3 regions of the Blautia sp. MSK20_18 genome follow, and region 1 is predicted to be linked to each of the others. Evidence: riboswitches for the same ligand, from Rfam matches in the RefSeq annotation. Region 1 holds a riboswitch; each other region holds the start of a gene.

Region 1 (6,944 bases):
CGTTGTAGTAATCCACATTAAATTCCTTTGCGTAGGAAAGATCCATACTGTGGTCAAAGGTAAGGCCTGGAATATCCGCAGGCTTATGTTCTGTCTCTGCTGCCTGCACTGCAAAAGCACACCCCAGGATCAGGGTCAGCGTCAGAAATATGTATGAAATTATTTTTTTCATTTTTCTTCCTTTTTCATGCTCGAAGAATCAAAATTCAGGGTATACTCAATCTCGTGAGGAGTACTCATGGCTACAGTATCTGCAGTCACTTCCATTTCTGCGTCAAAGACTGTGACCGGGATCTCAAATGTGGAGTTTCCGTCTTTGTTCACCGGCTCATATTTTTCGCCGTCCACGATCATGTAATCATAATTCGGACTGCTCCAGATAATGGTTGCCGTAGCTTCTTTGTCCTTGATCTCTACTTTAGCTGGAGATTCTACAGATGCTCTTCCTGTTCCGCCTGTAAGGGTTACATCCGTCTCATAGGTTCCGTCCTCCAGCTTCAGCTCTTCCGGTTTTTTCCCTTCGGATTTTTTGTCGTCAGAGGTTTTTACAGGATTCTTTACGCTGACTTTATGGTCGTACCATTTGCCTTTTTCTCCCAGGATCGCCACGTTAAATTCCTCACCAATGGCCGGTACCGGGATATCAAATCCGTAAACCTCCTCTGTATAACCATCGCTGTACTTCACTGTATCTGTGGTCGGCTCAATGATCTCTGCTCCGTCCTTCTGGGCATCCTCGGCAGTTCCCGCAAACAGGTTAACGATCTTCTTGGAAACCAGACTTACGTGGATGGTCATTTTACCATCTTTGACCGTGAGCTCTCCTTTTTTGTCATTGGCCTCATTTACATGAAACATGCTGCTGTCTGTACCAAACTCTGCTGTATAAACGCCATCTTCCAGGGTATCTGCTTTGGCTGCATCTGTATCCTTTTCTTCGGAAGCTTCTGCTTCCTCACCGGACTCTGTTTTTGTTTCATCTGTTTTTGCCATCGCAGGCACAGAGCCCAGCACCAGGACTGATGCACTTGCCATTGCAAGAATTAAGTTTACATAGCGTTTTTTCATGATAATCTTCTCCCTTCCATAGATACAGCAATCTGCCCGGAAAACAGTCTTCCTGATCTTTCCGGGCAGTTACATTGATTTCTTATAGGTATCTGAACTCACTCAGATATTTTTATATTTATTATTCTGCGGACTCCTCAGCAGAATCAGCCTCTGTATCTGCTGCTGCATCAGAATCTGCGGACTCCTCAGTGCTTCCCAGAGAATCGATGGCTGCCTTTGTATGCTCTACATAAAGCTTCTCAACTGCTTCGATTCTTCCAAGACCCTCGATCTGGCAGTCAACCTTATCGAAGTTTCCGGATGCTACAAACTGGCTCTTCCAGGAATCCTCCTCATCACCGGCCATATCGTTATTTGCATGGTCTCCGGCAACAACCATCAGCGGACGAAGAACAACGTTCTTGTATCCTGCTTCTTTTACCTTCTCGATAACCTTGTCGCAGGCTGTATCTTCCGGCTTACCCTCTACAGTACCGATGAATGCGTTCTTCAATCCAAGGTTTTCCATCTGTGTCTGCATCTGATCGTATGTAACGTTAGCTGTATGAGATGTTCCATGTCCCATGAATACGAATGCTGTGCCAGCCTCAGCTGCTGCATCCATGCTGTCAAATCCGGCCTCTTTGCAAGCCGTATCTGTGATTGCCTGAGCAACGGCTTTCTTGTCATCATTGATCACAGTTGCATCGTCTCCAACCTCACCGAGCATTGGCTCTGCGATAGCTACAGACTCGAATTTATCTTTATAGCCATTGATCGCTTCTGTCATCTCATCGTACTCAGCACCATGCATCAGATGGGTAGGCTGTACAACCAGATTCTTAACACCATTCTCTACTGCACGGTCAAGAGCCTGCTGCATGTTATCGATCACTTCATCATCTCTTGCCTCTACATGGTTGATGATGATCTGTGCTGTAAATGCTCTTCTTACAGACCAGTCCGGATAAGCTTCTGCAAGAGCATCCTCGATTCCCTTGACATCCTCTGCACGGCTGTCATTGAAGGAAGTACCAAAGCTTACAACAAGAAGTTCATTCTCACCGATCTCATCCTGGTTACGCGGATCGTCCTTGGAAGCATCTCCTGTGTCACGTCCGAAATAATCCGGATCTGCATTCTCACCCTCTACCAGTTCTTTCTGAGCATCTGTCAGAGCATCCCATGCTTCTTTGGCTGCCTTGCAGTCCTCATCTGTTGTGTCGTTTCTTTCCTGTACATAGATCTTGTCGATCAGAGCTGCTACATTATCTGCTGCTTCCTGATCTGCATCAGAAGCCTCTGTGGTATCAGCTGCCTCAGCGTTCTCTTCTGTAGCAGAATCCTCTGCTGCCATTGCTGTTGTAGCCGCACCCATAGAGCATGTCATGGAAACTGCGAGCATCAGAGCTAACATTGTTTTTCTTTTCATTTCTCATTGTCCTCTTTTCATGTATTTCCAGAATACTGATATGTACAAAAAAGCAGCAGCTCTCTGCGGCCGCCTGCTCACACATGATTCTCTGCGCAATACAAATACATAAAAAGAAGTTCTGTATTGTTATGGAGAATACCGATTCGTAAACCGCGAATCCCTGAATCTCACAATAAGGCAGTTCTCCTGACTTGGTTCCACGCTGCTTTCCCTTCCCGGTCTCCCAGTGGTTATAAAAGCAGCTCCCCTTTCACAGTGACGGTATCGTTCCGGATTCTCACCGGATTCTCTTTTGCACATCCGATTGGATGCAACCTTATCATTATAACATTTGCACATATTTTCTTTTACCTGGTTATCTAACTTTTACCACAAACTCATAAATTTGTCAAGATTGATGTCAGACGATTCACGGTTTTCTGTGATCTTCGCTCACAAAAAACACCTCGCGAAATATTACCAGTGAACAGTAACCGGTTTTCTCCCTGTATCTGTCAGTTATTATCAGAATACTTTCTCCAATATTCATGCATATCCTGCATAAAAAACAGCCCCTTTCTGTCATCACCCTGATATCAGAAAAGGACTGTCTTACATCAGATATTCGCAATCCGCTTTGCTACTTGCTCATAACAGATAAACTGCTTTGCAGTTTATCTGTTAAAATACTCCTGCTCCAGGTATCTGGCTACGTAGACTCCGCTGGCAGATGCATGGGACAGAGAATGGGTCACGCCGCTACAGTCTCCGATAACAAAGAGACCCTTGTGGCAGGTTTCCAGATTTTCGTCGATCTCGACCTCCATGTTGTAGAATTTAACCTCAACGCCATAAAGCAAAGTATCATCATCTGCGGTTCCCGGTGCGATCTTGTCCAGGGCATAGATCATCTCGATGATGCCATCCAGGATACGTTTCGGCATAACAAGGCTTAAATCTCCCGGTGTCGCAGAAAGTGTAGGTGTTACGAAACTTTCCTCAATACGGGCTTTTGTGCTTCGTCTTCCGCGGATCAGATCTCCAAACCGCTGTACCATAACACCACCGCCAAGCATATTGGAAAGTCTTGCAATGCTCTCACCGTATCCGTTGCTGTCATGGAACGGCTCTGAGAAATGCTTGGATACCAGAAGGGCAAAGTTTGTATTGTTGGTATGCTTTGCCGGATCTTCGTAGCTGTGACCGTTTACTGTGATGATACCGTTGGTATTTTCATTCACGACAACACCTCGCGGGTTCATGCAGAAGGTACGGACCATATCCTCAAACTTCTCAGTTCTGTAAACGATCTTGCTCTCATAAAGCTCATCTGTCAGACGGCTGAAAACCTCTGCCGGAAGCTCCACACGGACTCCGATGTCCACACGGTTGGAAAGAGTCGGGATCTTAAGCTCTGTACATACCGTCTCCATCCATTTACTTCCGCTTCGTCCTGCGGAGATGATACAGTAAGTTCCCTCGTAACGCTCATCTCCTACAAAAACTGCATAACCGTCTTCAGTTTTTTCTACTTTGTCAACAGATGCGTCAAAATAGAAGTCCACATGGTCTTTCATTTTTTCATAGAGGTTCTGAAGCACCACATAGTTGATATCTGTTCCCAGATGACGGACTGATGCATCCAAAAGATGCAGGCCGTTCTGAAGGCAGAGCTTACGGATCTCGCTGTTTGTGGTAGAATAAAGTTTGGTTCCCTCACCGCCATGCATCAGGTTCAGTTTATCTACATATTCCATCAGCTCTGTGGCTGTATCCTTGCCGATATGCTGGTACAGAGTTCCGCCAAACTGATTGGTGATATTATATTTTCCATCAGAGAAAGCGCCTGCACCGCCAAAGCCCTTCATGATCGCACAGGTTTTGCAGTGGATACAGGATTTTACTTTCTTTCCGTCGATGGGACATTTTCTTTTTTCCAGAGGATGACCGGCTTCAAAAACCGCGATCTTTTTCTCCGGATCATTATTCATCAGTTCATAGGCCGCAAAGATTCCACCGGGACCTGCTCCTACGATCAGTACATCATATTTCATAAATAAAAACTCCTTATCTTGTATTGCACATTTTCAGTATTTTGTTTTTGCACAAACCCTGTCTATTTTACAACAAACGTGTTCAAAAGTCACCGTTTTTTTCGGAACCTTCCGATCTTAAGCTTTTTTCCATCTGTTTCCACGGTAATAGCACCGTTTTTCATGGTGTATTCCACCTGACTTCCGGCCGCTTTAAGCCGCTCTACGGTTTCCGGTGACGGATGTCCGTAGGTGTTAGTGAGCGAACAGGAAATGATCGCCACTTCCGGCTTTATTTTCTCAAGAAATGCTTCTGTGGTAGAATAACGGGAACCGTGATGTCCCACCTTCAGACAGTCAACATCCTCAAGCCCCCCGGCTGCCAGAAGCTTTTTCTCCGTATCTGCACCGATATCTCCGGTAAAAAGCATCTGAAAATCTCCAAAAGACAACTCCATCACCATAGCTTCCTCATTCACATCTTTTCCTGTGGCATTTTTCTCCGGCCACAGAACAGAAAAAGATACTTTTCCGCAAGGCAGCTCATCCCCTTTTCCTGCTGTCATGACCTTAACTCCGGCTGTTTTTGCTGCCTCTGCAAGCTCCCTCCACGCATCTGGTCTTTCCGCCCAGGCAGGCAGTATCAGATATCCGGCCCGGATGGTTGTAAGACCTTTTCCCATATATTCCAGAAGCTCCTTCACACCGTTGATGTGATCCTGATCTGTATGGGAAATAAAAATCCCATCCAGCCAGGAAATCCCCTGACTTTTCAATGCCGGCAAAAGGCAGTATCTTCCAAGCTCCGACTGGCTGCTGCTTCCTCCGTCGATCAGAAAATGGTGATCTTCCGGGGTCTCCACAAGGATACCGTCCCCCTGTCCTACATCCAGGCAGATCACCTTCAGACTTCCTGTTGGATGATATTCCAGTATCAGGATTCCGACTGCCAGAAAAATACCGGCTGTTATCCGGATAGCATATAGCTTCCAACAACCTGCTTCCGCCCGCTCCTCTGCTAGCTCCGTTTCCTCACAGACTGCTTTTTTCTTCCGGAGCTGTTCTTTTATATACTGTCCCATAAATAGAACTGTGATCAAAAAGCCATAATATACCAGGATCTGCCATATTTCCGGCTCCCCTCCGATCCAGGTACTCCATCCTGATCTTCCTGCCAGACTGCAGAGATATTCATAAAAAAGCAACAGTACCCTTGCCGGCAGGATTACCAGTTTTGCCGCAGGAATACTGAGAATTCCCAGCAGCAGCGCCGCCATTCCTCCAGTCAGCACTACCCCCACACTTGGAAGCACCAACAGATTCAGGATAAATCCGGCAATAGAGACTTCTCCGAAAAACTTCAGCATCACCGGCAGAGTCACAAGCTGAAGAGCTATAGGACTTACCAGTGCCTTTGTCCATTTTTTCTCCGCTCCTGCAAGAGCACAGATCTTTTCCGCAGCGAGCCCCATTCCCAGAACACAGCCAAAGGACAGAAGAAATCCACTGTCCAGGAGATAGGCCGGAGATTCCACAAGGATCATCATGGCAGTTACGGAAAGAGCACTCATCATATCATAGATCCGTCCGGTGATCCTGGCTCCCATGGCGATCAAAAACATAGTTACTGCACGCATGGTGGAAACACTCCCTCCGGTCATGATCCCATACTGCAGCATCACTCCCAGAGAAAAAATCCCGGCAGGCCAGATTCCCAGTCCCATCTTCTTTAGAAGGTTGTAAAGCCCCATTCCCAGAATACTGATATGAAGTCCGCTGATGGCAAGGATATGTATGATTCCGGCCAGCTGATATCGCATCTGTGTTTCCGGATCCAGTTCCTGTTTGTCTCCAAGCGTTATGGCACAAAAAACAGGCGCATCTTTTCCTGCAGTTTCCTTCAGGATCTGTCTGCAGCTTTCTTTTATCTCCAAAAGGAGCTGCCTGTAGCCGGAATACACTGCTGTTTTCTTTTGGAGCACAGCGTTCTTCATAAAATAATAAATATGACGACAGGCATAAAAGTGTTGGCTGTCAAAGCCCCCCGGATTCGCAGGACCTTCCACTCTTTTCAGCGTTCCCTTGACCAGGATCCGCATTCCCGGTTTCAGATCTTCTTCTTTTTTGAGAAATATTCTTACATTTTCAATTGGAAATTTTTTTGACTGATGGATAAGATATGTTTTTTTCAGATAAACAGACTGGGAAAATTCTGTGTTTTCATACTGTTCCACCTCCCCGCAGATCATGGAACCAGGGTGCGCTTCGATCTGCTCCTGCACATTTAACGGAAGGGGATTCCCCTTGATCAGAGGAATCCCCATAAGCTCCAGTACGCCAAGACTCAGCACCATAAGAAAACACAAAAGACACATCGGCCTTTTCGCCATAAATGTTCTCCCGTTTTCTGATATTTTGAAATGTTTTATTTTTTCTATTCTTTTTTA
Region 2 (6,944 bases), on a different contig from region 1:
TCGCTCCCGGAGCATATAGTCCAGAGAATGATAAGGCTTGTCGTTCCAGCGCTTCATTATGCCTCTTTCGGTTCGTTTTTCTCTTCGCCGTTTTCTTCGTTTTCATCTTTCGGTATATAGTTATCGAAGATCTTTACAAAGATCTTCGATTTCCAGTACGCCAGCGTAGAAAATCCCATCAGAATAAAAAGCATGATCAGGATGGATGTAAACCGTGCGTAGCTCACATAAGCAAAAAGCCACATCAGTAGGAGTGGGGACGCAGAGATCACAAGCATCAAAAGTGTCAGCGGAAGATGGCGGACGGACATCAGGAATGCATTTACAAAGGTATTCTTGACGGAATTAAAAAATTTGGAAAGGATCGGATAAATGTACAGAAGGATCATCGCATAGATCAGTGCAAATGCAATGAACAGACTGAAAAGTCCTTTGTACATAGCTCCGCTTCCGACTCTGGCGATCCGAAGATCGATAAACAGAACAGCAGCGGTGAGGAGCATGATGATATTGATGATGGTCGCCTGTTTGAAGTTCTGTTTGAAGGAGTGGAAAAAGCTGCGGGCAATATAGGATTCCTCGTCTCTTGCCATCTTTAGTGTGACATAGTAGAGAGCTGTTATGGAGGCGCCTGCGGTGACAACCGGAATGCAGCAGAGGATGCACAGAAAATTCAGAAGAAGCAGGTCTGCTACGCGTCCCATGAACACGAAGAATTTGTTGTCCATGTTGAAAAAACGATTCATTTGATAAGTCTCCTTTTCTTTTGGATATTATTTTAAGTATACCCAATCACAGCAGAAAAAGCAAATCCCAAATGTTTTCCGGGGCAGTGGAAATGGGAAAATCATGTGTCCGCCATAGAAAGACAAAAAAGAGAAATAGTTTATTAAATTTTCCTAAAAGGCTTGCTTATCACGATTTAGAGTGTTAAAATATCAGTATTGTATTAGACGAAATTCATGTATTTTAAAGGAGCGTAACAATGAGCAAAAAAATCAGGACGGAGGCTGTGGATCATCTTTTTGAAGCGATCCTGTGCCTGAAGGACAAGGAAGAGTGTTATACATTTTTTGAGGATGTGTGCACCATCAATGAGCTGCTTTCTTTATCTCAGCGCTTCGAGGTAGCCAAGATGCTTACTGATAAGCGTACATACCTTGATATTTCCGAGAAAACAGGAGCTTCCACAGCTACGATCAGCCGTGTGAACCGTTCCCTGAACTATGGAAATGATGGTTATGAGATGGTATTTGCACGTATGAAGAAGGATAACGGGGAGCAGGGCGGCGAAGCAGAATAAGGCTTACGTCCATACCGTGATGATAACGGATAATGCTGTAACGAAAAAGAGACAGGCGATCGTGCGTCTGTCTCTTTTTTTTCGGTGCGCCCGGCGACGCACGTTTATGACCGGATGTGAGCTCCGGATATTATTTGTCTTTTTTTGAGGAATCCGTATCTTTTGAGGAATTCATGTGGTCGATCATGTTTTCGATGATCATTTTTTTCATGTATACGTCGAAGCTAAGAAGACAGATAAAGGAAAACTGGTGAAGGAATTCCTTATCCTCCGGGTCGGCGTCCTCAAAAATTTCTCCGGCACTTTTGAAACGGCGCATAAGATCCTTTTCCAGGTAACGGATCTGTGACTGCTCCATACTGAAAACCTCCTGGTAGATGTAAGTCATGTCCTTTTCTGTAACGGACTTGAAGTATTTCTCGGTGATCGGTCCCAGAAGGGTCTGGATATCACTGATGGAGAGGATATTCTTAAAATAGTAGATAAAGATCAGCATCAGCAGATGCTCCCGGGAATAGCGCTTCTTTTCCGGCGGGGGAAGGAGCTTGTTCTTTGCGTAATTGTTGATCATGGTCTTGGTCAGGATCTTGTCATCATGATGACGCTTGGTGGAAGCGAGATTATCTTCCATAAAGGTTGTGACCTGATCCATGTAAAGAGCAATATTGGGAATTTCATCGGGTTTTATATAATCAAGCTCAGCAATTTTTGCAAAAATGCTGTTCATCATTTCTTTTTCGTTTTCTGTCATCGCATTATCACCTCTGCTCCTTATTATATAGTTTTAAATACTACTTGTAAAGAAACTTTTTTTCAGAGAGGTGGGTTTACCGGAAAGTAAAGTCATGATAGTATATAAAGATACTGTTCATATGGAAAAAGAAATGGAGATCAAAATGAGTATACATGATGCTTTGGACACATTGAATCCTATGCAGCGGGAAGCTGCCGTACATACAGAGGGACCACTTCTGATCCTTGCAGGAGCCGGTTCCGGAAAAACAAGAGTGCTGACCCACAGGATCGCCTATTTAATGGAAGAAAAGGGTGTAAACCCATGGAATATCCTGGCGATCACCTTTACCAACAAGGCCGCCAGTGAGATGCGGGAACGTGTGAATAAAATTGCGGGAATGGGTGCGGAGAGCGTATGGGTCTCCACCTTCCATTCCGCCTGCGTGAGGATCCTGCGCAGACATATTGAGGTGCTGGGCTTTGGCAGTAATTTTACCATTTATGATGCCGACGACCAGAAAACAGTCATGAAGGAAATCTTCCGGAAGTTTGATATCAATACCAAGATCTACAAGGAACGCGCTGTTCTTGCTGAGATTTCCCATGCCAAGGATGAACTGATCACACCGGAAGAGATGGAGCTGAATGCAGGCGGCGATCCGGATGCACGGAAGATTGCCGGTATGTATAAGGAATATCAGTCTATCCTCCGGGGAAACAATGCGCTGGATTTTGATGACCTGATCGTGAAGACTGTGGAGCTTTTTCAGCATAATCCAGATATCCTGGACTATTATCAGGAACGTTTCAAATATATTATGGTGGATGAGTATCAGGATACCAATACTGCCCAGTTTAAATTTGTAAGTCTTCTTGCTGAGAAATACAAGAATCTCTGTGTGGTTGGTGATGATGATCAGTCCATCTATCGTTTTCGTGGAGCAAATATCGGGAATATCTTAGGCTTTGAGAAGGTTTTTCCTGAGGCTAAGGTGGTGCGCCTGGAACAGAATTACCGTTCTACCCAGAACATCCTCAATGCAGCCAATGAGGTGATCGTCAACAACACAGAGCGTAAGGAAAAACGCCTCTGGACAGAGAACGAAGAGGGCGATAAAGTACATTTCCGTCAGTTCAACAACGGATTTGAGGAAGCGGAGTATGTTGCAGGAGAGATCATCCAGGGGCGCCGCAACGGGAAATTCCAGTACAAGGACTGTGCAGTACTTTATCGGACCAATGCCCAGTCTCGTCTCTTTGAGGAGAAATTTCTCCTGGCAAATGTTCCTTATAAGATTGTCGGCGGCGTGAACTTTTATGCCCGCAAAGAGATCAAGGATCTGTTAAGCTATCTGAAGACCATTGACAATGCCAGTGATGATCTGGCTGTGCGCAGGATCTTAAATGTGCCAAAAAGAGGGATCGGACTCACCAGCATCGGCCGTGTCCAGGACTATGCGGATATGATGAACCTGAGCTTTTACGATGCGCTCCGCGTGGTGGAGGAAGTACCGTCCATTGGCAGGGCAGCAGGAAAGATCAATGATTTTGTATCCTTTATCCAGGGACTGAAAAGTAAGGCAGAGGCCTATACAGTCCGTGAAACCCTGGAAGAGGTCATTGAACTTACCGGTTATGTGAAGGAACTGGAGGCAGAGAAAACGGAGGAGGCTCAGGCGAGGATCGAAAATATCGATGAGCTGATCTCCAAGACAGAATCCTTCCAGGAAGCCATGGAGGAGGCCGGACAGCCGGCAACACTTTCTGCATTTCTGGAGGAGATCGCACTGGTGGCAGATATCGATTCTGTTGATCCGGATCAGGATTATGTGTTGCTGATGACCCTTCACAGTGCCAAGGGACTGGAATTCCCCAATGTATTTATCGTGGGAATGGAGGACGGTGTTTTTCCGGGATATGCTTCCATCTGGTCCGGTGATCCGTCGGATATCGAGGAGGAGCGAAGGCTCTGTTATGTGGGGATCACCCGTGCCATGAAGGAACTGACTTTAACCTGTGCAAAACAGCGGATGATCCGTGGGGAGACTCAGTATAACCGTGTGTCACGTTTTGTAAGGGAGGTTCCACGGGAGCTGGTAGATCTTGGACATACCATTCAGGAGAAAAAGCCCAGAGTAGATGATATCGTATCTCCGAAAAGCGCCTATGCCCAGATGAAAATGAATTTCCAGGCAAAGAGCACCCTGCAGAAAAAAGATTTCACAGTGAAGAAGGCGGACAGCCTGGACTATGGTGAGGGAGACACGGTCCGTCATGTGAAATTCGGAGTCGGTATCGTAAAAAATATCGCAGACGGCGGCAGAGACTACGAAGTGACGGTAGACTTTGACAAAGTCGGCGTGAAAAAAATGTTCGCCGGTTTTGCCAAGCTGAAGAAGATCTGAGAGGGATCTCTCCGGGCAGACTATTTCTGCAAAAAACTGTAAAAATCCGGCCTCAAGGTTGTAATTGGAAAACCGGTATGTTAGAATCAGTATCAGCGTAATTGAATTGCTGTGAAGTGAACAGTATCACCGGCACATATGCTGCCGGATACTGTGAGGAGGGAATCGGGTAAAAAGCCTGAGCGGTTGCGGCCACTGTATACAGAAGAAGGGATTTCACATGCCATTGCAGAAACTCATGTGAGAAGGCGAAATCCCGATGTCAGAGAGATTCTGGAGAAAATTCTGATACATCATTCATGATCGGCTAAAAGATGAATGGTGTATCAGTTTTTATTTTGCGGAGTTTTTTCTGAGTCTGTAAGTCAGGAAACCTGCTTGACAGTATGTAAGTCGGAGCTTCCGTACAAAGTGTTCCGTGCAGATTTTATGAAGCCCCATCTTTTCGGTTACCCATAGGCAACAGGAGATAAAACAGGCGAAAAGAGAGGAAATGAAATGAAAAACAAGTATGTATCCACAAGAATCATGGCAATGGTAATGGCAGCGGCAATGACCGTATCAGCAGCTCCGGCTGTTTATGCCGCAGAGAGAGCAGACTCCGAGACCATCAAGGAAGACAACCAGCCGGCAGCAGAAGACAGTACAGAGTCTGCAGACACCGAAGATTCTTCCGCAGAGGCAACCAAGACAGAATATCCTCTGACCATCACAACCTATGATTACGATGGAAACGAAATCGAAACCACTTATGAAAAAGCACCGGAAAAAGTCCTTGCTGTATATCAGGGAAGCATTGAGACTATGCTCGCACTTGGTCTGGAAGACCACCTGGTAGCTACCGCAGGTCTTGATAATGAAGTTCCGGAAGATCTCAAAGAAGCATTCTCAAAAACAAATTATCTTGACGAATTTACCCCATCCCTTGAAACTGTAACAATGCTGGAGCCGGACATGATCTTATCCTGGAGCTCTCTTTTCTCTGATAAGAATCTGGGAAATGTAACAGACTGGATCGACAAAGGCTGCAACACCTACTACAACACCAATACTCGTCCGGACGGCGACAGAACACTGGAAAATGAATTCACAGATATCTTAAATATCGGAAAGATCTTCGATGTACAGGACAAAGCACAGGCTATCGTTGATGATGCAAAAGCAGTGATCGATAAAACTCTTACTGCAACTGCAGATGTAAAAGACAAACCAAGCGTAATGGTATTGGAGCCTCTTGGAGATGACATCACAAACTATGGCGTAAAGAGCCTTGGCGGAGATATGGTAACACAGTTAGGCGCAACTCTTGCAAACCCGGATGCTTCCACCGTTGGAAAAGAGGATATCATCGCAGCCAACCCTGACGTGATCTTTGTGGTTTACATGCCATATGCAGGAGATGATCCGGAAACTGTTAAGAACAGCCAGCTTGCAGTGATCCAGGATGATGAGTCCCTGAAGAGCCTTGACGCAGTAAAGAACGGACGTGTTTACCCGATCATGCTCAGTGAGATGTATGCAAGTGCAACACGTACCCAGGACGGAATCGAAACTTTTGCAAAGGGATTATATCCGGACGTAAATCTTGACTGATCGGAGAAAATGCAGTGAAAGAAACAGCTTCACAGAGAAAAAAAGATAAGGTGCTCAGAACATCCATGTATGTGGCAGTTCTCATCGGACTTGCAGGATTCCTTATTTTTTCCATACTTGCAGCCATCACTTTTGGAAATGCGGATCTGTCACTGAAGGATGTATACAGCGTTATCGCTTATAAATTGTTTCATATAAAAAGTCTGTCCGCCTATGCGGAAGGCGCAGTTCATGATGTTGTGTGGCTGATCCGGCTGCCTAGAGTCCTTCTGGCTCTGGCAGTTGGAATGGCTCTTTCCGTGTGCGGCGTGGTGATGCAGGCTATCGTGCAGAACCCGCTGGCAGACCCGTATGTGCTGGGTATCTCATCTGGTGCATCTCTGGGTGCCACACTGGCCATCATGCTTGGAATCGGAAGCTTTCTTGGCGGAAACTCTGTGGGAATCACAGCTTTCATTGGCGCGATGATCACTTCTTTTGCGGTGATCGCCATTGCAAACATGGGTGGAAAGGCAACTTCCGCAAAACTGATCCTTGCGGGAATGGCGGTCAGCGCAGTCTGTTCTGCTTTTTCCAATTTTGTCATTTATATTACCAATGACAAAAATGCGGCAACAGAAGTTATGAAGTGGAGCATGGGAAGTCTTGCCGGAGCAAGCTGGACCAGAGTGGGCGTAATGCTTCCGGTCACGCTGGTGTGCGTGGCTGTTTTCTGGACGCAGTACCGGAACCTGAATCTGATGCTTCTGGGAGATGACGTATCCATTACCCTTGGAACAGATCTGCACAGACTGCGGACTTTTTATCTGATCGTTGCTTCTGTTATGATCGGATTTGCCGTGTACTGTGCCGGTGTAATCGGATTTGTGGGACTGGTGATCCCTCATGTGGTCCGGATCCTTTTTGGA
Region 3 (6,944 bases), on a different contig from region 1:
GTTGTGCCATCTTCGCTGATATCCCAGGATTCTGCCAATGCCGGTTTGATTTCTCCATTTTCTCCGTAACGTACCAGAGGATCATAGATCATTTCATAAAGACGAAAGTCCGGACCACTTTTTATAGGGTCACAAAGTTCAGGAGTCAGATCAATGGATGTCATTGCCGTAACTACTTTTTCCTCTTTTGCCTGTACATTGACACCTGTCAGTAAAGTTGCCGCCACCATGCTCAATGCTATCAATTTTGCTACACGTCTTTTCTTCATTTCTTCCTCTCCTTTGTTTGTTTTATATTTTACAGCATATGACATGCCGCAAAATGTCCTGTTTCAATTTCTGTCAATTCCGGTATATGCTCTCTGCATATATTTGTACATCTTCTGCACCGGTTCTGATATGGGCAGCCCTGTTCCGGAATGGTATCTGAAAATATTTTCTTTTCCTGCGATCCGATTCTTCGCATTTTCGGTTCTTTTACCGGAATAGAATCAAACAGATCTTTTGTATAAGGATGTACGGCAGTCTCCTTTAAGCTGTCCGTATGATCAATAAACTCGACCACGCGTCCCTGATACATAATAGCCACCTCTTTGCAGAGATATGGAACGTTGGACAGATCGTGAGTGATCAGTAAATAGGTCATCTCATATTTTTCCTGCAGCTCATTTAACAGATGCAGGATCTGCTTTCGTATGGAATAATCCAGACTGGATACCGGTTCATCACAGATCACAAGTTCCGGTCTTAATACCAATGCTCTCGCAATATTAGCTCTCTGACACTGACCTCCTGAAATCTGTCCAACATAACGGTTGCGGATATCCGGATCAAGCCCCGTCTGGATCAAAGCCTCCTTTACTCGCTCTTCATACTCACCCTCTTGCAGTTTTTCATGTAATTTCAAAATTTCCAGAATATTTTCTCCAATGGTATAACCGGGATCAAATACCCCGCTGCTGCTTTGAAAGACCATCTGAAGATTCTTGCGATATGGACGAAACTGCTTTTCAGACAAATCCTGCATTTCCTGTCCCTGAAACCAGAATTTTCCATCTGTAGGTTTCTCCAGGCCGGCGATCAGCTTTCCGAATGTAGTTTTACCACTTCCACTTTCACCGATCAGGGCCATGGATGATCCTGCATGGATTTCCAGACTTACATCATCCACTGCCTTCACAATTTTTTTCTTGCCATAATATTTTTTTAAATGTTCTGTCTTTAGTAACGTACTCATACTTTTCCCCTATAAAACTGCATCCAACAGTTTTTTTGTATATGAATGCTGCGGATGATAAAAGATCTCTTCAACCGTTCCGTTTTCCACTATTTCGCCGTCTTTCATGATCGAAACATCATCTGCGATCTCTGCCACCACACCCAGATCATGCGTAATAAATAACACGCCCAGATTTTCTTTCCTGGATAGCTGATAGATTTCTTCCAGGATCTGCTTCTGTACGGTTACATCCAAGGCTGTCGTCGGCTCATCTGCGATCAGATAATCCGGTTTCATGGACATGGCAATGGCGATCATAACACGTTGGCACATACCACCAGACAATTCGTAAGGTTTTTTCTTCATCAGTTCTTCCGGATCACGCAGATTCATCATCCGCAGACTTTCCAACGCTACTTCCCTTGCCTGTTTTTTGCTCATTTTGCGATGTTTTCTCAGTCCTTCCAGAAGCAGTTGTTCAACTGTAAAAAGCGGATCAAGAGCAGCAGTCGGATCCTGAAAGATCATTCCGATCCTGTCTCCGTATAACTGTCGTTTTTCTTTTCCTGATAACTTCAGAAGACTCTTTTCGTTCAGTGTCACATCTCCGGATATCACCTTTCCATTTCCTGCAAGCAGATTCATGATCGTCAGAGAGGTAACTGACTTGCCGCTTCCACTTTCTCCCACCAGAGCATGGATCCTTCCGCGTTTTACTTCCAGGCTGACATCTTTTACTGCATGAACCATTCCGTGAGATGTCTGAAACTCCACATGTAGTCTTTTTACCCTTAGGACATCATTTTTGGGCTGTTCCATTCTGTATTCCCTCCCCCAGATAATTAAATGCCAGAACAATGATCATGATCAGTATGCCCGGATAAAACATCAGTCTTGGATAAGTCTGGATATAACTTCTACTGTCACTGAGCATGATCCCCCATTCCGGTGTCGGTGCCTGCACACCAAGGCCGATAAAGGAAAAACCGGCAATTGACAGAATGATCGAACCGATTTCCATTGTTGCCAGTGCGATCACAGATGGCAGGATATTTCTCAATACATGCCTAAATATGATCCTTGCGTGGCCGCAGCCGCCGGCTTTTAGTGCGGTCATATAATTTTTATTTTTTTCCTGAAGTGTCAATGCTCGGGCAAGCCTTGCATATTCTGCCCAGGATACGACCGATAAGGACAGAATCAGATGAGCGCCGCTGGCTCCTACGGTTCCTGCAATGGCAAGTGCCACAATAAAGACCGGCATAGCCATAAATACATCAATGATCCTCATAATTATGGAATCGATTTTTCCACCTACATATCCGGCAAACAGTCCGATCGGCACCCCGACACATACAGTAATCAGAAGCACCGTAAAGCTATAGCTCAGTGAATACCGGCTGCCCCAGAGAAGTCTTGATAAAATACATCGTCCCAGCTGATCAGTACCTAAAGGATATGCCGCCGACGGATTCTTTAATTTTATCGAAACATCCACAAGCAGTGGATCATGCGGCGCCAGTACAGGTGCAAAAATAGCTGCCAATGCAAAAATTATGACCACCATCAATCCTATTTTTGTTTTCGGTGACCGGAATACCTGTTTCCAGTACAGATTCTGGATCATGCTTTTTTCTGTTTTCTGCTTTTTTCTGCTTCCCATTCTATGATCTCTCCTTTACTTTAACTGGATTCGCCGGTCAATCGCAGAATAGGCGATATCCACAAGAAAATTTAATACTACAATGCCAACAGCCAGAATAAAGATAAAACATTGCAGCACCGGAGTGTCTTTTGAGATCACGGATTTCAATGCCAGATTTCCGATTCCCTGAATTGAAAAAATACTTTCTATCACAGCTGAGCCACAGAAAAAACCGATCACAATTGATACCAGACGTGTCAGCACAGGAATCAGGATATTTTTCAGACCATGACGCAAAATTACATTTACAGATGACAATCCCTTAGCTCTGCTGGCACGTATGTAATCCTGCTTCAGCACCTGTATCATATTGGTACGGATCAATCTCGTCATAATTCCAAAGAAACTGATATCCATGGCAAATGCCGCAAGAATCGGGATGCCTCCGGCATCTCCTCCGATCACGGAAATCACTTTTAGCTTTACTCCAAATATATAGAGCAGCATCAGACCGATCCAGAAAGACGGCATAGATACACTGAGGGACGACAAAATGCGAATGACTTTATCCAGAACTCTGTTTTCATAAATTGCCGACAAAATTCCAAGAGGGACTGACACGATCATCAACAATAAAAACGAAGTAACTGCCAGTTTAAATGTCTGTGGAAAATATCTTTTTAATTCCTCAAAAGCCGGTTTTCTGGTAGAATATGATTTTCCAAAATCGCCATGAAGTGCCTGATCCAGCCATTTCCCGTATTGTACCAGCACCGGCTGATCCAGTCCTTCCTCATGCCGTACTTCTTCTACCTGCTCCGGTGACGGATGCTCATATTTTTTCTCCGCCAGCACTCTGGCCGCATCACCTGCCGATATAAAACTCAGCATAAAAATAATAAATGTAACCGCCAGCACTACCGGAATCATAAATATAAAACGCTTTGCAATTACTTTTCCCATTTTCATTTCTCCTCATTTTTCATCTGTTTATTCGGTTAAAATAAAAAAAGCTGATATGATCCAGCATCATATCAGCACAAAAAACAAACCTCTACCTCAGGCAGAGCTTATTCCTTCTGTATCCCATCCGAATCAGAATTCTTCTGTCAAAAAGGCAAGTCTCCTGACTCCAGTTCTTCCTACTTACCATCTTCCCGGATCTCTCCAGTGATATTTTGGTTTTCGTCCCTGTCACAGTAGCGGTGGCTGTTCTGGCATTTCACCAGATTCCTTATTAAGTACTTTGTACACCCTTCTGACTATTCAATTTTCATAGTTGCAATGAATAAATATTATAATATCATACTTTTCTTTTTATATAAATAGTTTTTTGTCAAATATAAAATATCTGAACATTTCATAGTGAAACCCGGATATTTTCTGCCTGTATTATTATAAATCTCTTAAGTAAATAACATTATGTATGAACGGTGACTTCTTTATATTTCCGTATAATGATCATATAACTTACGAATAATAAAACAGCTGCGCTGCTCCATGCACAGATCTCTGCATAGTATATTCCATCTTCACCGATCAGTTTTGGCAGCAGCAGCGCAACACTGACACGCATTATAAATTCTGCAATGCCGCTGGCAAGCGGAATCAAAGTATTACCCAGGCCCTGGATAGCGGAACGATACACATACAGCAGATACAGCACCCACAAAAAGACAGCCATAATAAACAAATACTTATATGCTATATCCAATACCTGTCGGGTCTGATCCGGTTCACCGGATACAAACAGGGACAGTACATTACGTCCAAACAGTACCATCATGCCGGAAATGAAAGCCGAAGTGAGCACTGCCATATAAGTGCCGCTGCGCACGCCTTTTCGAATCCTCTGGTATTTTTTTGCACCAAGATTCTGGCCCACATAGGTTGTAATAGCATATCCATATGAAACGGCAGCCATCTCCAAAACCCCATACAGCTTGTTCGATGCCGTAAATCCCGCCACAAACAGAAAACCAAATCCATTGATCACATACTGTACCACAAGTCCTCCCACGGAGATGATCACATTCTGTATCGCAAGAGGAACCGCCAGTTCCAAAAGCCGCAGGCTCATAGAGGGCTGCCTGTAAAAGTCCTTCTTTTCCAGGCGGATATCCGGGATTTTACGTAATACGATCAAACAGTACAAGGCTGAAAATCCCTGTGCGATAACGGTTGCCACTGCTGCTCCGGCAATACCCCAGCCAAAAACCGCCACAAATAACAGATCCAGTCCCACATTGATCACTGCTGCCACTGTCATTGCGATCAACGGAGATCTGCTGTTTCCAAGTGCCCGAAGGATCGCTGCAAATATATTATAAGCAGCTATGATCGGGATTCCCGCAAAGATCAGCCGCAAATATAGCATTGTCAGATTAATGACATTATCCGGTGTCTGTAAAAATAAAAGAACATGATAAACTGTACCTTCACTTACTGCGAGTACGACCACAGACAGTAATGCTGTCATGATATAGCTTTTCGCTACTGCACATTTCAGATTTTCCTTTTCCCTTGCTCCATAATACTGAGATACAAGAATAGAAAAACCCTGTGTGATACCTGTCATGATCCCCAACACCAGCCATACCAGCCAATCTCCGGCACCTACTGCCGCCAGTGCTTTAACTCCTACCACTTGTCCGACAATCATGGTGTCTGCCATTGTATAAAACTGCTGAAAAATATTTCCAAGCATCATTGGTATGGCAAAAGTTATGATCAGTTTTCCGGGAGATCCGGCAGTCATATCTTTTTCATTAGTTCCCATAAGAATCTCCTTTTCTTTTCATCCTTGTCCGTTATTTTACAAGGGACTCTTACGAAACACAAGACTATTTTTTCACAAAGTTTTTCTCATATTTTTGGTAGCTATTACATCTTTATGATCATTATTTTTAATGGATCATTTTTGCCACGCCTATATTAAAACTCTTTCTTCTTCATGGCGCTCATACTATACTTATACGAAGCAAACCATATAAGCAGACTTAGCACAATAAGGGCAATCCCGATTTCAAAATCCCCTATTCCCCCTATCATATGCAGAATACTTTCTTTTAATCCCAAGTTAGTCTTCACAAAAGATCTAATTGTATAACAAATCGCAAAAATAATTAAAATTGCGATTGGCAGCACAATTCGCCCTTTCTCTCCTTCGAACCTTATCCTGATCGCGATCATAATTCCCGCAATTGCCTGAAACACAAAAAATGTGATCAACTCCATTGCCAGCATTTCCAGATCAAACACCTCTTCAGGATTTATGAGTACCATAATTCCTGCACAGATCATTCCAATGCACCATCCACATGCTGTCATGATAAAGGAAAAAATATATTTTTCTCTGACATATATTTTTTTATTTACGGGTAAAGAAAATAAATATGTGTAACCATGGCCATTTTCATCATAACTGATCGTATTACCTGAATATATCGCCAGAACAGATGGGATATACATTGCAATGAAAGCAGCTGCCGTTTTTCCTGTAAGTATAAAAAACAATGCTACAAACACTAACACCAAAAAAAGATTACCACCCTGTCGAAAAAACAATCGAAAATCCTTTTCCAAAAGCCCTCTGATTCCTTTCATCATCTTTCGCCCCCTGTCAACATCAGGATCACCTGATCGAGTGATCCGCTCTCTACTACGATTTCCGGATAATTTTCTATATAATACTGCTTCTCGTTCGTCAGACAGGCAACTCCAAAAAACTCTTTTTTCTCTTTCAAAAGATACCTTTTATCCACTGCCTGATATTGTTCCTCACTGACCTTCAACACTGCATATTTTTCAAGAATCGTATCCATCGCTTCATGAAGTACAATCTTTCCTTTATGTATCACATAAATGTCATCACACAGATGTTCTAAGTCCGAAGAAATATGTGAACTGATCAGGATACTTCTCTCCGGTTCTTCTTCCATATACTCTCTTAAAATATCCAGCATCCTTTCCCTCGCTCCGACATCAAGCCCTGCTGTCGGCTCATCCAGCATCAGGAATTCTGCCTGATGTGTCAATGCAATGATCAGATTCAGCTTTGCTTTCATTCCTGTTGAGTAC

What was found. Region 1 has a riboswitch for cobalamin ahead of LI091_RS09415 (sirohydrochlorin cobaltochelatase). Riboswitches for the same ligand answer to the same signal wherever they lie in the genome.
Region 2: another riboswitch for cobalamin. It lies ahead of LI091_RS06540 (ABC transporter substrate-binding protein); the one in region 1 lies ahead of LI091_RS09415 (sirohydrochlorin cobaltochelatase).
Region 3: another riboswitch for cobalamin. It lies ahead of LI091_RS08250 (ABC transporter permease); the one in region 1 lies ahead of LI091_RS09415 (sirohydrochlorin cobaltochelatase).

Annotation. Positions count from the first base shown of each region.
Region 1 covers NZ_JAJCGR010000014.1:5,295-12,238, forward strand. Annotated here, with positions in the region: gene LI091_RS09405 (ABC transporter substrate-binding protein) at 1-172, opposite strand, end outside; gene LI091_RS09410 (hypothetical protein) at 169-1,068, opposite strand; gene LI091_RS09415 (sirohydrochlorin cobaltochelatase) at 1,190-2,482, opposite strand; cobalamin riboswitch at 2,645-2,819, opposite strand; gene LI091_RS09420 (NAD(P)/FAD-dependent oxidoreductase) at 3,139-4,518, opposite strand; gene LI091_RS09425 (DNA internalization-related competence protein ComEC/Rec2) at 4,608-6,887, opposite strand; gene LI091_RS09430 (GerMN domain-containing protein) at 6,932-6,944, opposite strand, start outside.
Region 2 covers NZ_JAJCGR010000008.1:4,204-11,147, reverse strand. Annotated here, with positions in the region: gene LI091_RS06565 (TIGR01212 family radical SAM protein) at 1-57, opposite strand, end outside; gene LI091_RS06560 (YesL family protein) at 57-746, opposite strand; gene LI091_RS06555 (YerC/YecD family TrpR-related protein) at 986-1,303, shown strand; gene LI091_RS06550 (DUF1836 domain-containing protein) at 1,434-2,054, opposite strand; gene pcrA (DNA helicase PcrA) at 2,200-4,443, shown strand; cobalamin riboswitch at 4,545-4,835, shown strand; gene LI091_RS06540 (ABC transporter substrate-binding protein) at 4,942-6,036, shown strand; gene LI091_RS06535 (FecCD family ABC transporter permease) at 6,051-6,944, shown strand, end outside.
Region 3 covers NZ_JAJCGR010000011.1:43,942-50,885, reverse strand. Annotated here, with positions in the region: gene LI091_RS08270 (nickel ABC transporter substrate-binding protein) at 1-269, opposite strand, end outside; gene LI091_RS08265 (oligopeptide/dipeptide ABC transporter ATP-binding protein) at 299-1,237, opposite strand; gene LI091_RS08260 (ABC transporter ATP-binding protein) at 1,247-2,038, opposite strand; gene nikC (nickel transporter permease) at 2,019-2,882, opposite strand; gene LI091_RS08250 (ABC transporter permease) at 2,898-3,827, opposite strand; cobalamin riboswitch at 3,964-4,137, opposite strand; gene LI091_RS08245 (MATE family efflux transporter) at 4,285-5,643, opposite strand; gene LI091_RS08240 (ABC-2 transporter permease) at 5,799-6,473, opposite strand; gene LI091_RS08235 (ABC transporter ATP-binding protein) at 6,470-6,944, opposite strand, start outside.